Regions from separate parts of the Rhizobium sp. NLR10b genome, predicted to be linked through region 2. Evidence: riboswitches for the same ligand, from Rfam matches in the RefSeq annotation. Region 2 holds a riboswitch; each other region holds the start of a gene.
What was found. A riboswitch is a leader RNA that binds a small molecule or an ion and turns the genes downstream of it on or off. The one in region 2 is predicted to bind cobalamin.

Region 1: it holds a riboswitch for cobalamin, as region 2 does, so the genes downstream of both, cobU (bifunctional adenosylcobinamide kinase/adenosylcobinamide-phosphate guanylyltransferase) here and bluB (5,6-dimethylbenzimidazole synthase) in region 2, are expected to answer to the same signal.
Region 3: it holds a riboswitch for cobalamin, as region 2 does, so the genes downstream of both, HJB91_RS10690 (CbtB domain-containing protein) here and bluB (5,6-dimethylbenzimidazole synthase) in region 2, are expected to answer to the same signal.
Region 4: it holds a riboswitch for cobalamin, as region 2 does, so the genes downstream of both, nrdH (glutaredoxin-like protein NrdH) here and bluB (5,6-dimethylbenzimidazole synthase) in region 2, are expected to answer to the same signal.

The regions. Positions count from the first base shown of each region.
Region 1 is NZ_JABDWV010000002.1:419,685-422,585, forward strand. It holds gene HJB91_RS04555 (chloride channel protein) at 1-129, opposite strand, end outside; cobalamin riboswitch at 356-753, shown strand; gene cobU (bifunctional adenosylcobinamide kinase/adenosylcobinamide-phosphate guanylyltransferase) at 1,085-1,606, shown strand; gene cobW (cobalamin biosynthesis protein CobW) at 1,613-2,668, shown strand; gene cobN (cobaltochelatase subunit CobN) at 2,672-2,901, shown strand, end outside.
Region 2 is NZ_JABDWV010000012.1:150,126-153,026, reverse strand. It holds gene HJB91_RS20520 (HAMP domain-containing methyl-accepting chemotaxis protein) at 1-1,036, opposite strand, end outside; cobalamin riboswitch at 1,359-1,546, shown strand; gene bluB (5,6-dimethylbenzimidazole synthase) at 1,588-2,277, shown strand; gene HJB91_RS20510 (DUF2865 domain-containing protein) at 2,281-2,901, opposite strand, start outside.
Region 3 is NZ_JABDWV010000005.1:355,936-358,836, forward strand. It holds gene HJB91_RS10685 (histidine phosphatase family protein) at 392-946, opposite strand; cobalamin riboswitch at 1,003-1,153, shown strand; gene HJB91_RS10690 (CbtB domain-containing protein) at 1,179-1,388, shown strand; gene HJB91_RS10695 (CbtA family protein) at 1,499-2,233, shown strand; gene HJB91_RS10700 (hypothetical protein) at 2,287-2,856, shown strand; gene HJB91_RS10705 (sulfite oxidase-like oxidoreductase) at 2,841-2,901, opposite strand, start outside.
Region 4 is NZ_JABDWV010000029.1:7,244-10,144, reverse strand. It holds gene HJB91_RS29450 (heavy metal translocating P-type ATPase) at 1-451, shown strand, start outside; cobalamin riboswitch at 837-1,063, shown strand; gene nrdH (glutaredoxin-like protein NrdH) at 1,326-1,547, shown strand; gene nrdI (class Ib ribonucleoside-diphosphate reductase assembly flavoprotein NrdI) at 1,561-1,974, shown strand; gene nrdE (class 1b ribonucleoside-diphosphate reductase subunit alpha) at 1,953-2,901, shown strand, end outside.

The DNA.
Region 1 (2,901 bases), on a different contig from region 2:
GGCGATGCCGACGATGGCGCCTGCCAGCGACAAGCCAACTTCGCTGCGGCGCGTCAGGGCGCGCAGCCGGCCCGGATCGAAGAAAACACGCAGCGTGCGCAGGCGGCGCCGATCCAATTTCATAAGCATGGCTAGACAACTAGGCGATGAGAGGCCGGGTCAAGGGCGGAGGTGCAGTCGCCTTGCAACGCAATTGCGGCGAAAAGCCGACGGTCGGGTCAAATATTTATGACGTAAGCCGCTGATAATAGACGATATTTCCGGTAGGGTCAGTGGTGTTGGCCGATCTTTTGCGCAGTCTGGAGCTGGAGCGGTTTCGAAGGTCGGTTGACTTCACCCCCCGGCTTGCCTAACCATCCCAGGGATAACGGATGGTTCCGGATCGGCATTTCGCCTTCCGGATGAAAAGGGAATGTGACGGGGCGGACCCACATCGGGCGCATTCATCACAGCCGACCGCGCGACTGTAGAGCGGTCAGGGTCTTCCATCCGGCATCGAACCCTTTCGGCCGGCGGGCTGCAATCGTGCAGGCGGGCGGGATGGGCGGCATGCCGGAAAAGCCACTGGAAATGCATGGTGATCAACCGGGGTCGGACGCCTCTATCTCTACGAATCGTCCACCTTTTCACCGAGGCAGCCGGGAAGGCGAGGCAGATCCGCTGGCACGATCAGGGGCGACCGGACTTCCGGTTCGCCCCGATCGCCGCCGATAACCGCGAGCCAGGAGACCTGCCTTCCGTGCCGGGCGAAAAGCCCAACCCTGGGCAAGAGACCCGCTGCCAGCACGGAGGTTGTTTTGGCTGAACGATTGAATTCAGCGCCGCCTCTGGTGGTGCGCTTGGAAGTTGACTTGCAGATGCCGCCGCCGTCCGGCACGGGGCCGCTGGGAAGGAGTTTCCTTTCCTCCCTCATTCCTGTGCTTGTCACAGGAATCCAGCGGGCCCAAGTCCTTGGGCACAGGAGAATCCCTTCACGGCAGCATAGAATTATTCACGGCGCCGACGCGCCGTGGCTGGATTCCTATGACAAGCACAGGAATGAGGTGGGGCGGGGTACCGCATCCGGTCATAGGACTGTCTGGGCATGACGGCTGCCCCCTCCCACACCCTCATCCTCGGCGGCGCCCGTTCCGGCAAATCCCGTTTTGCCGAAAATCTCGTTATGGCAAGCGGCGACGAGCGCCACTACCTCGCCACCGGCCGTGCCTGGGACGAGGAGATGCAGACGCGTATTGCCCAGCACAAGGCCGATCGCGGCCCTTCCTGGACGACGCATGAGGAGCCGCTCGATCTTCTCGGCGTGCTTGCCGCGATCGACGGCGAGGGGCGCATTGTGCTTGTCGATTGCCTGACTCTCTGGGTGACCAACCTGATGATGGCGGAGCGCGAGATGGCTGTGGAATTTGCCGCGCTCGCTGATTTCCTGCCTGGCGCCAAGGCGCGGCTGGTCTTCGTTTCCAACGAGGTTGGCCTCGGCATCGTGCCTGACAATCGGATGGCGCGCGATTTTCGCGATCATGCCGGACGGCTGCACCAAATAATCGCGGCGCAGGCCGACGAAGTCTATTTCATCGCGGCCGGTCTGCCGCTGAAAATGAAGGGTTGAAGTTCCATGATCCAGCAGAAAATCCCCGCAACCGTCATCACCGGCTTCCTTGGCGCCGGCAAGACGACGATGATCCGCAACCTGCTCACCAATGCCGGCGGCAAAAAGATTGCGCTTATCATCAACGAATTCGGCGATCTCGGTGTCGATGGCGAGGTGCTGAAGGGCTGCGGCGCGGAGAATTGCAGCGAGGACGACATTATCGAGCTCACCAATGGCTGCATCTGCTGCACCGTCGCCGACGATTTCATTCCAACGATGACGAAGCTCCTGGAGCGCGAACAGCGGCCTGACCATATCGTCATCGAAACCTCCGGCCTCGCCCTGCCGCAGCCGCTGGTCTCCGCCTTCAACTGGCCTGATATCCGCACCCAGGTGACCGTCGACGGCGTCATTACGGTTGTCGACAGTGCGGCCGTTGCCGCCGGCCGTTTCGCCGATGACCATGCTGCTGTCGAGGCGGCGCGCGTCGAGGACGACTCGCTCGATCACGAGAGCCCGATCGAGGAGCTGTTCGAAGACCAGCTCACATGCGCCGATCTCATCGTCCTCAACAAGACCGACCTGATCGATGGGGATGGCCTGGGCCGCGTGAAGAACGAAGTCGCCTCCCGCATCGCCCGCAAGCCGGTCATGATCGAGGCCAGGAATGGCGAGGTGCCGGCAGGCGTGTTGCTCGGCCTCGGCATCGGCGCGGAAGACGATATCGCCAACCGCAAATCCCATCACGAGCTGGAGCACGAGGATGGGGCGCCACACGACCACGACGAGTTCGACAGCTTCGTTGTCGAACTCGGCGCTGTTTCCGATCCGACAGGCTTTGTCGAGAAGCTGAAGGGCATCATCGCCGAGCATGATGTGCTGCGCCTCAAGGGCTTCATCGACGTCTCGGGCAAGCCCATGCGCCTGCAACTGCAGGCCGTCGGCAGCCGCATCGACCAGTATTTCGACCGCGCCTGGGCAGCGGGCGAGGCGCGCCGCACGCGCCTCGTCGTCATCGGCTTGCACGAAATGAACCAGGGCGCGGTGCGCAAGGCGATTGAAGCGCTCGTTCAAGGATAATCGATGCATCTGCTTCTGGCCCAGCAGGGAACGATCAGCGACGGCGAAGAGGCAATCGACCTCGGCCAGTCGCCGGGCGATATGCTGTTCCTTTCGGCTGCCGACACCGAACTTGCCGCGGTCGCTACCGCCTATCGCGGCTGCGAGGGAATGCCGCATTCGCTGAGGCTCGCGAATCTGATGAGCCTCAAGCATCCGATGTCAGTCGATACCTATGTCGAGCGAACGGCCCG
Region 2 (2,901 bases):
CGCTCGATCCGCCCTCAACCGCGACGGAAGCGATCTTTATCTCTGTCAGCGCGGCTGCGACGGCCTGGACCATGTTGTTGAAGTCCTGCCGCAATTTATCGAATTCAGGGCCGAGATCGGCAAGCTGGATCGAGAAGTCGCCGGCGGCCAGTCTTTCCAATGCGTTCGCAAGAGTGGTCATCACCAGCCGTTGCCTGTTGCCGGCTTCTTCCGTCAGCAATGCGTTGCGGGCCCGTTCGGCGTCGAACGAGGCGGTCTGCTCGGCAGTGACTTGCTCTCTTTCGACCTTTGCGATCGCCTCGTGACGGAAGACCTCCAGCGCACGGGCGAGGAAGCCGATTTCGTCGCCATTCTCCTTGTAGGCGACGGAGGAGGCGAGGTCGCCATTCTGCAGCGCGCCAATTCGTTTGCTGAGGATCCTGAGCGGCCTGCCAACGAGGCTGCGCATGGCGAGGAGGAAAGCGATGACGGCGAGAACGGTGATGGCGGACTGCGTGAGCAGCGAAACGAGGACCTTCTGGCGGACTTCGGAAGTGATTTTTTCGACAGACCAGTTCGTGACGATGTAGCCGGTTGTCTTGCCCGACTTGTCCAGCGGCAGCGGCGCGATAATCGTGACCAAACCGGCGGACATTCCGCTGTCATCGATCGTCGTTTTGTCGGGTTTTGCGCTGAGGCGGGTCGCCAGGTCGGCCGGCGTTGGCAAACCGGAAACGCCGTCGCGGGTCCAGCTGTCGACGGCAGCGAGCTCTGCGTTGAATGCGGCAAATTGCACAAGATCGAGCGAGGGATCGTCACGATACAGCGAATAAGCCTCGCGAACGGCGTTCGCCTTGCCCCATTTGACGCCGCCGGCGGCCAGAGATGCAAACTGCTCCGCATCCTTGGACCAATTTGCGTGGGCGCCGTCAACCAGCGCCCGGGTTTCATACATCCATGTATAGGTGGCCAAGGCGGAAATGCCGCAGAGATTGACGGCAACGATAATCGCCGCCAGCTTGGCTGTCAGGGGCATCGTTTTCAAGAATTGGAACATCCGTGGAGCCTGGAATTGCGGCTCGGTCGACCATCTTCGCGACCGGCACATCAGCGCGGCATCGACGCTGACGGTCACATCACGAGCGCTCATGCCCATGTCGGAGTTTGCGACCCAAAACGCGCAAAGGCAGTGTGGATTTGATGTGTGAATAAATCATAAAGTAGAGGAGGATGGGCGGGCACACAGAGGCTGTTTCCTCCTGCGACCAAAAGATCGCCGAGGAGGGGGTTGTCTGCCCGGTGATCCGCCCCTCGATCAGCCATATGCAGCCGTGGTTTCAGGTTCGGTCTGCGTGCACTTGCCGCCGCGTCGGTTTCCTGAAATAGATGCGCCGTCAGGTGCCCGCCGTCCAGGCGGGAGAATCGGGAATCCGGTGCAAGGCCGGAACGTGCCCAACGCTGTAAGGCCGACGTCTGCCGCTTCATCGCGCCACTGGCTTTTGCCGGGAAGGCTGCGGCAGATGGATGAAGCCAAGTCAGAAGACCGGCCTGGCGAGATAGACCCAACCCGCGCGGACGGCGGGCGGTTGCGTTGTTGGGGATTTGACGATGCGACCCTTTGATGCGGATGCCCTTTCGGCGGCGTCCGGTTTTTCGCTGGCTGAGCGCGAAGCCGTGTATCACGCGATCATGACGCGGCGTGACGTGCGCAGCCAGTTCCTGCCCGATCCGTTGCCCGACGACGTCGTGGCGCGGCTCCTGACAGCCGCCCATCATGCGCCGTCGGTCGGCTTCATGCAGCCATGGAATTTCATTCTGGTGAATAGTCCAGCTGTCCGTGCGCGCGTGCGCGACGCCTTTGCCAAGGCCAACGAAGAGGCGGCGTCGATGTTCGAAGGCGAGCGGCGGCAGGCCTATCGGTCCCTCAAGCTCGAAGGCATCGTGGAGGCGCCGCTCGGCATATGCGTGACCTGCGATCCCACTCGCGGCGGCAGCGTGGTGCTGGGACGGACGCACAATCCGCGGATGGATTCCTATTCGACCGTTTGCGCCATCCAGAACCTCTGGCTTGCGGCCCGCGCCGAAGGGGTCGGCATCGGCTGGGTCAGCATCTTTCGTGAAGGCGACCTGAAATCAATTCTCGGCATACCCGAGCATATCGAGGTGGTCGCTTGGCTCTGCGCCGGCTTTGTCGATCGGCTTTATGATGAACCGGAACTCTCGGTCAAAGGCTGGCGGCAGCGGCTGCCGCTCGAGGAACTGGTTTTCCACGACGGATGGGGACGCAACGACCCTTAGCAATTACTGCTGTTGTGGTTGCGGGCCCGGCGTCGCCGGATTGGCAAGGTCGATCGAGCCCTGGTCGCCAGCAAGGAATTGCGGGCCGACCTGACGGACCTTGTTCTGCGTGGGGTCGTAGGGACGCTCGGGAACGGATGGCTGCGGCGGGACTGCTGCTGCCGCAGTATCTTTCGCCGGCGGATTGGTGCGGACCGTCGTGATCGAGCCCTGCTGCGGCGGTTCGCCCAGGGTCTGCTTGCCGCGCATCTCCTCGTAATAGGCGGTCAGATTGCAGGCGCAGGTATTTTTCTCGCCGGGAGCGCGGTTCTTGTAGGCAAAGGCGTTCTTCATGGCGCTATAGGGCGCGCCTGTTGCGACCGAGATCATGTTCGAGGCTTCGGTGCTGGTCACGTCGCGATAGAAGAGCTCGGTCTCGATGCCGGGGCACATCTTGGCGCAGGTCTGCGCATCGCGGCCGAAATCGACCGAGGTGGTGTTCGAACTGATCGGGAAGAAGCCGCCGTCGCAGCTGCGAACGCAAATGGTGCTGACCGGCGAAAACATTTCGGCCCTCGGCAGGCCGTAAAATGGATCGGCCTCTTCACCGCCGCCAAGCGGGATGAAGGTGTCGGTGCGCATCGC
Region 3 (2,901 bases), on a different contig from region 2:
CGGTTTGCGGTGAGCCGCCGGCAGACGGATAGCGTTGCGATGCGGCCAGGACCGGCACTGCGGCTGTTTCGCCGGTCCCGTTCAGGAAGAATGTTGCTACAGGTGATTGGGCCGAAAAGATGCCCAGAAGAACGAAGGCGAGCGTGCTGACGCATCGCTCGCCTTTTCCAGTGCTTCAGGCGGTGACGATCAGCAGCGGAACGCTGAGGATGAGACCGGCCAAAACCGTGAACGTGGCGACGCGCATCAACCGCAGGCGCCGTGTACGCTCTCCACTCCAATCATATGTCATTCTTCCATCTCCTTGGGACAAGGAAGTAGTCCCCGCAAAACCGGGTTCAACAGCAATGACGCGATTTGCTTGTGCAAGGCTGGATAAAATAAGGAATCTCTAATGCTGGAAGCGCAGCGACCAGCGGCTTCCGTTGCTGGTCATCCGAAGGATGGCGAGTGGCTCGACGTCGCTCAGCCAGAAGGAGGAGGGTGGCGCCTGAAGCACGTGGGCGACTGCAGCCCGGATGACGGCCGCGTGGCTGATGGCGATCACGTGACCGCTTCGGGCGGACTGGGCATCCATCCAGCCAGCGACGCGCTTTCGCAGGTCGAAAACACTCTCGCCGCCGTGAGGGGCCACCCCCGGCTCGGTCATCCAGGCCGTGAGGTTTTCCGGCTCTTCCGCCTCGATCGCCTCGATCGGCCTGCCAGCCCAGCGGCCATGGTCGCAATCTCGAAGCGACGGATCAATCTGCGCTTCGAGACGGAGCGCCTCAGCCGTCTGGAGGGCGCGCATGGCGGGGCTTGTGACAATACGATCGGCGTGGGGGAGGGCGGCCATCCTGGCTGCTTCTTCCACGGCCTTTTCTTCCAGCGGTTCGTCGAGCGGAAACTGGGCCTTGCGGTTCGCCGACGTCGCGCCGTGGCAGATCCAGGTGAGGCGCATATTCACGATTGTTCTGATCTCCGATGACGGGATGGGGACGGCCTTTGCCGGCTTCGTGAAGTTTCGTTGACAGTCTCTTCGGCGTGAAGATATAACCGTGCTGTTGCGGGTTTGGAAGCCGGTGGAAATCCGGCGCGGTCGCGCCACTGTGACCAGCGTGTCGAAACTTCTTCACGCTGGAAGTCAGACCCTGCCGCACAACACTCTTTCGACTGAACGCGTCATTCCGGAGGAATACATGTCTGACACCACTTTCGCGCCTGTCGCGGCGCCGGCGCAGATCCCTGTAGGGGAAATCCTTCCCTGGGCGATCTTCGGCGGTCTGCTGATGCTCATCGTTCTTTATTTCGTCGGCACCGAGGAGGGCGCGATGGCGCTGTTCAACGGCATGTATGTGCACGAATTCGTGCATGACGGCCGCCATCTCCTCGGATTTCCCTGCCACTAAAGCGCATCGCGATCTTTCGGATTCGCTTCTCGCGCTTTAGGTCTTTGTTTTACGCATGTCGTTATCGCAAAACCGCTGCACAGTTTTGCGCGACAAGGGGGAATACTGACATGGTTGGAAAGCTTCTGCTTCGCGGCATGCTCGCGGGCCTGATTGCTGGCATCCTCGTTTTCGCGTTCGCCCATACCTTCGGCGAGCCGCTGGTCGATGCGGCAATCGCCTTCGAGGAAGCGAGCGCCCAGGCGGCGGGCGAAGCTGCCGAACCTGAAATCGTCAGCCGGGCCACGCAGGCCGGCCTCGGCCTTTTCACAGGCGTCATGGCCTACAGCATCGCCGTCGGCGGGCTTTTTTCGCTCGCCTTCGCCTTCGTGCACGGCCGCTTCAGCAGCCTATCGGCGCGCGGCACCTCGGCCGTCATCGCCATTGCCGCCTTCGTGGCGGTCGTGCTCGTTCCCGCCATCAAATATCCGGCCAACCCGCCGGCTGTCGGCAATCCCGATACGATCGGCGCCAGGACCGAACTGTTCTTCCTTATGATCGTTGTTTCGCTCGCGTCGCTGATTGCCGCGATCGCGCTGTCGCGCCGCCTTGGCGAGCGCTTCGGTCTCTGGAACGGCGCGATTATCGCCGGCGTCGCCTATCTCGTCTTCATCGGCTTCGTGCTTTATCTGCTGCCGCCGATCAATGAGGTGCCCGAGAATTTCTCGGCGATGGTGCTCTGGCGGTTCCGCACGACCACGCTCGGAATGCACGCGATCCTTTGGGCAACGCTCGGTCTGGTTTTCGGAGCGCTGGCCGAAAGACGTCTTGCCGCCAAGAGCGGTCTGCGGCCGGCGTTCCGGTGATGCGGCATATCGGCAGGTTTGCTTTTCTCGGTCTCATCGCGAGCCTGTTGCCAATGTTTATCGGAAATGCCCTCGCCCATGGGAGCAACTCTGGCGGCTCTCATCCCGGGCTCGTTATTCCGGCAATTTCCCACGGCGAGATGGCGGTCATTTCGGAGTATCGCAGCAGCATCAGCATGCTGGCGTCGCGGGCGGCCGATACGAACGAATCGTTCCGGCGTGTCCTGAACTACTCGGAAATCCAGTATTCCTATTGCCTCTGGGGCCGGATGCCGGGCAGCGTGACGGACGAGGAAAGCCCTTTCAACGAATGCGCCCATGCCTATCTCGCGGCGACGAAAGCCGTGCTGATGGCGATGCGTGAGATGCCGCGAGAGGCAACCGCGGCGGGCGAAATCATCTCGGCCATCGACGCCGACATGGCGGGCCGCGGACTTGCCTTCATCACCTGCCAGTTCAGCGGTGAGGCTTTCAACACCGCCGATATTATCAAGCCGAGCTGGAGCAAGGTGCCGCTTCATCCTGCCAGCATGGCGTCACTGACGGGGTTGGCCGCTCTGTTCGGTCTGGCCGTTCTCGCGCTTCGTCGCGTCTCGCGGCCGAAGGCTCAGTCGTCGGAATAGCGCTGCTCGCGCCACGGATCGCCATACATATGGTAGCCGTTCTTT
Region 4 (2,901 bases), on a different contig from region 2:
CAACAAGCGGACGGCGGCAGCCGTCGCCGGCATGCTCGATATCGACTGGCGCGGCGAGATGATGCCCGAAGACAAGCAGCGGGTCGTCGGCGAATTGAAGCGTCAGGGCTTCGTCGTCGCCAAGGTCGGCGACGGCATCAACGACGCGCCGGCGCTCGCCGCCGCCGACATCGGTATCGCCATGGGCGGCGGCACCGATGTGGCGCTGGAGACCGCGGATGCCGCCGTGCTGCATGGACGCGTCGGCGACGTGGCGCGGATGATCGCGCTTTCCAAGCGGACGATGCGCAATATCCTTGAGAATATCACCATTGCGATCGGGCTGAAGGCTGTCTTCCTGGTGACGACGATCGCCGGCATGACCGGGCTCTGGCCGGCGATCCTCGCCGATACCGGTGCCACGGTGCTGGTGACGATCAACGCGCTCAGGCTGCTTCGTGTACGGGGATGAATGTTTTGCCGGTGGCGGTTTGAAGACCAGCGATTCGGGGCCGGTCATCCGTTAGGTCGGCGCTCAGTTTGCTGACAAGGTCTCATGCTCGGCCTTGTGCCGAGCATCTCACCACTGCAATTATCTGGCAGGAAAGCTCTTATTTTCAGAATGGACCTGGGTGGATCGTCGGCACAAGGCAGCACAAGGCCGAGGATGACGTCGCGGGTTTTGCGTCGTCTATCCGCAGCCTGGCAGCTGGCTATAGGCCAGCCCCACCACGGTCATCTCCAAGCCTGTTTTCGTTAAGCTTTCGTTGTCCATGTTTTTCACAGGAATGCAGCGATTTCAAACCTGCCGTAACGCAATGCACAAACCATCCGTTGACGTGAATTACGATTCGCGTACTATATCTAGTGTTCAAGGTTCCTTCGATTCGTGAGGATCGCGGGCTAAGACGGGAATACGGTGCGCTGCGCCATCATGGTGCGACAATGCCGGAGCTGCCCCCGCAACTGTAAGCGGCGAGCAACTGTCCGATTTCAGGTCACTGGAGCATGATGCTCCGGGAAGGCTGGGGCAGGGTGCTTCGACCCGTGAGCCAGGAGACCTGCCTCGAACGAAACGTCCACGGGCGGGGTGTCCGGAAGGTCGCGTGCATGAAGCGGAATGATCCGTGTCTGTTGCGCTGCCCCGAACGTCCGCATGAGCATTTCGGGGGTTTGAAGTCATGTCGAGAACATCAAAGCCGCCGCCCGTGCACATCCTGCGAGGGATGATGTCGGGCGTTTAAAGCGCCAACTTTGCCAGATCATTATCAAGCGTTGCCCCGGACGTCGCACGGCGCCCGATCCCAGTCCTGTGTCCTGCATTCACTGACATCACGAGGAAGATGATGAGCGTTACCGTTTACAGCAAGCCGGCCTGTGTCCAATGCACGGCCACTTACCGCGCCCTCGATCGCCTGGGCGTCGATTATGAGATCGTCGATATTTCCGAGGATGCCGAAGCGCTCGATCGCGTGCTTGGCATGGGCTACATGCAGGTTCCGGTCGTCGTTGCCGGCGAGCAGCATTGGGCGGGCTTCCGCCCCGACATGATCAGCGCGCTCTCCTGACCGGAGAAAAGCGGTGGGGCTGATCGTCTATTATTCCAGCCGATCCGGGAACACCCATCGTTTCGTCGAGAAGTTGGGATTGCGCGCGACGCGCATTCCCGTCGGCGCTGAAGACATCCACATTCGCGAACCCTATGTGCTGATCTCGCCCACCTATTGTGGGGACGGCGGCCCAGGGATCGTCAAGGGCGCCGTGCCCAAGCAGGTGATCCGTTTCCTCAAAGAGGCGGAAAACCGCTCCAACATCCGCGGCGTGATTGCCGCGGGCAACAGCAATTTTGGCGAGACCTACGGGCTTGCCGGCGACGTCATCTCGAAGAAGTGCCAGGTGCCGTACCTCTACCGGTTCGAGCTCCTGGGAACAGCCGAGGATGTCGCCAATGTCAAAGACGGGATGGGACGATTTTGGACACGGGAACAAATCTGACGCGGGATACAGGCGCAAAACCACTTAAAGCGGCCGAAACACTCGACTATCACGCACTGAACGCGATGCTGAACCTCTATGACGATGAGGGCAGGATCCAGCTCGACAAGGACCGCATGGCGGCCAAGCAGTATTTCCTGCAGCATGTGAACCAGAACACCGTGTTCTTTCACAATCTCCGGGAAAAGCTCGATTACCTCGTGACCGAGGGCTATTACGAGCGGGAGGTTCTCGACCAGTATTCCTTCAATTTCGTCCGCGGCCTGTTCGATCAGGCCTATGCGCGGAAATTCCGCTTCCCGACCTTCCTCGGCGCTTTCAAATATTACACCAGCTATACGCTGAAGACCTTCGACGGAAAGCGCTATCTCGAGCGCTATGAGGACCGCATCTGCATGGTGGCGCTGACCTTGGCGCGGGGCGATGAGGCGCTTGCCCGTGACATGGTCGACGAGATCATTTCCGGGCGTTTCCAGCCGGCGACGCCGACTTTCTTGAATGCCGGCAAGAAGCAGCGCGGCGAACTCGTTTCCTGCTTCCTGCTGCGGGTCGAGGACAATATGGAATCGATCGGCCGGTCGATCAATTCGGCACTGCAGCTATCGAAGCGCGGCGGCGGCGTGGCGCTGTCGCTGACGAATATCCGCGAGGCCGGCGCGCCGATCAAGCAGATCGAGAACCAGTCCTCCGGCATCATCCCGGTGATGAAGCTCTTGGAAGATAGCTTCTCCTACGCCAACCAGCTCGGCGCGCGCCAAGGCGCGGGCGCGGTCTATCTCAACGCGCATCATCCCGACATCATGCGTTTCCTCGACACCAAGCGCGAAAATGCCGATGAGAAGATCCGCATCAAGACGCTGTCGCTCGGCGTCGTCGTGCCTGATATCACCTTCGAGCTCGCCAGGAACAATGAGGACATGTACCTGT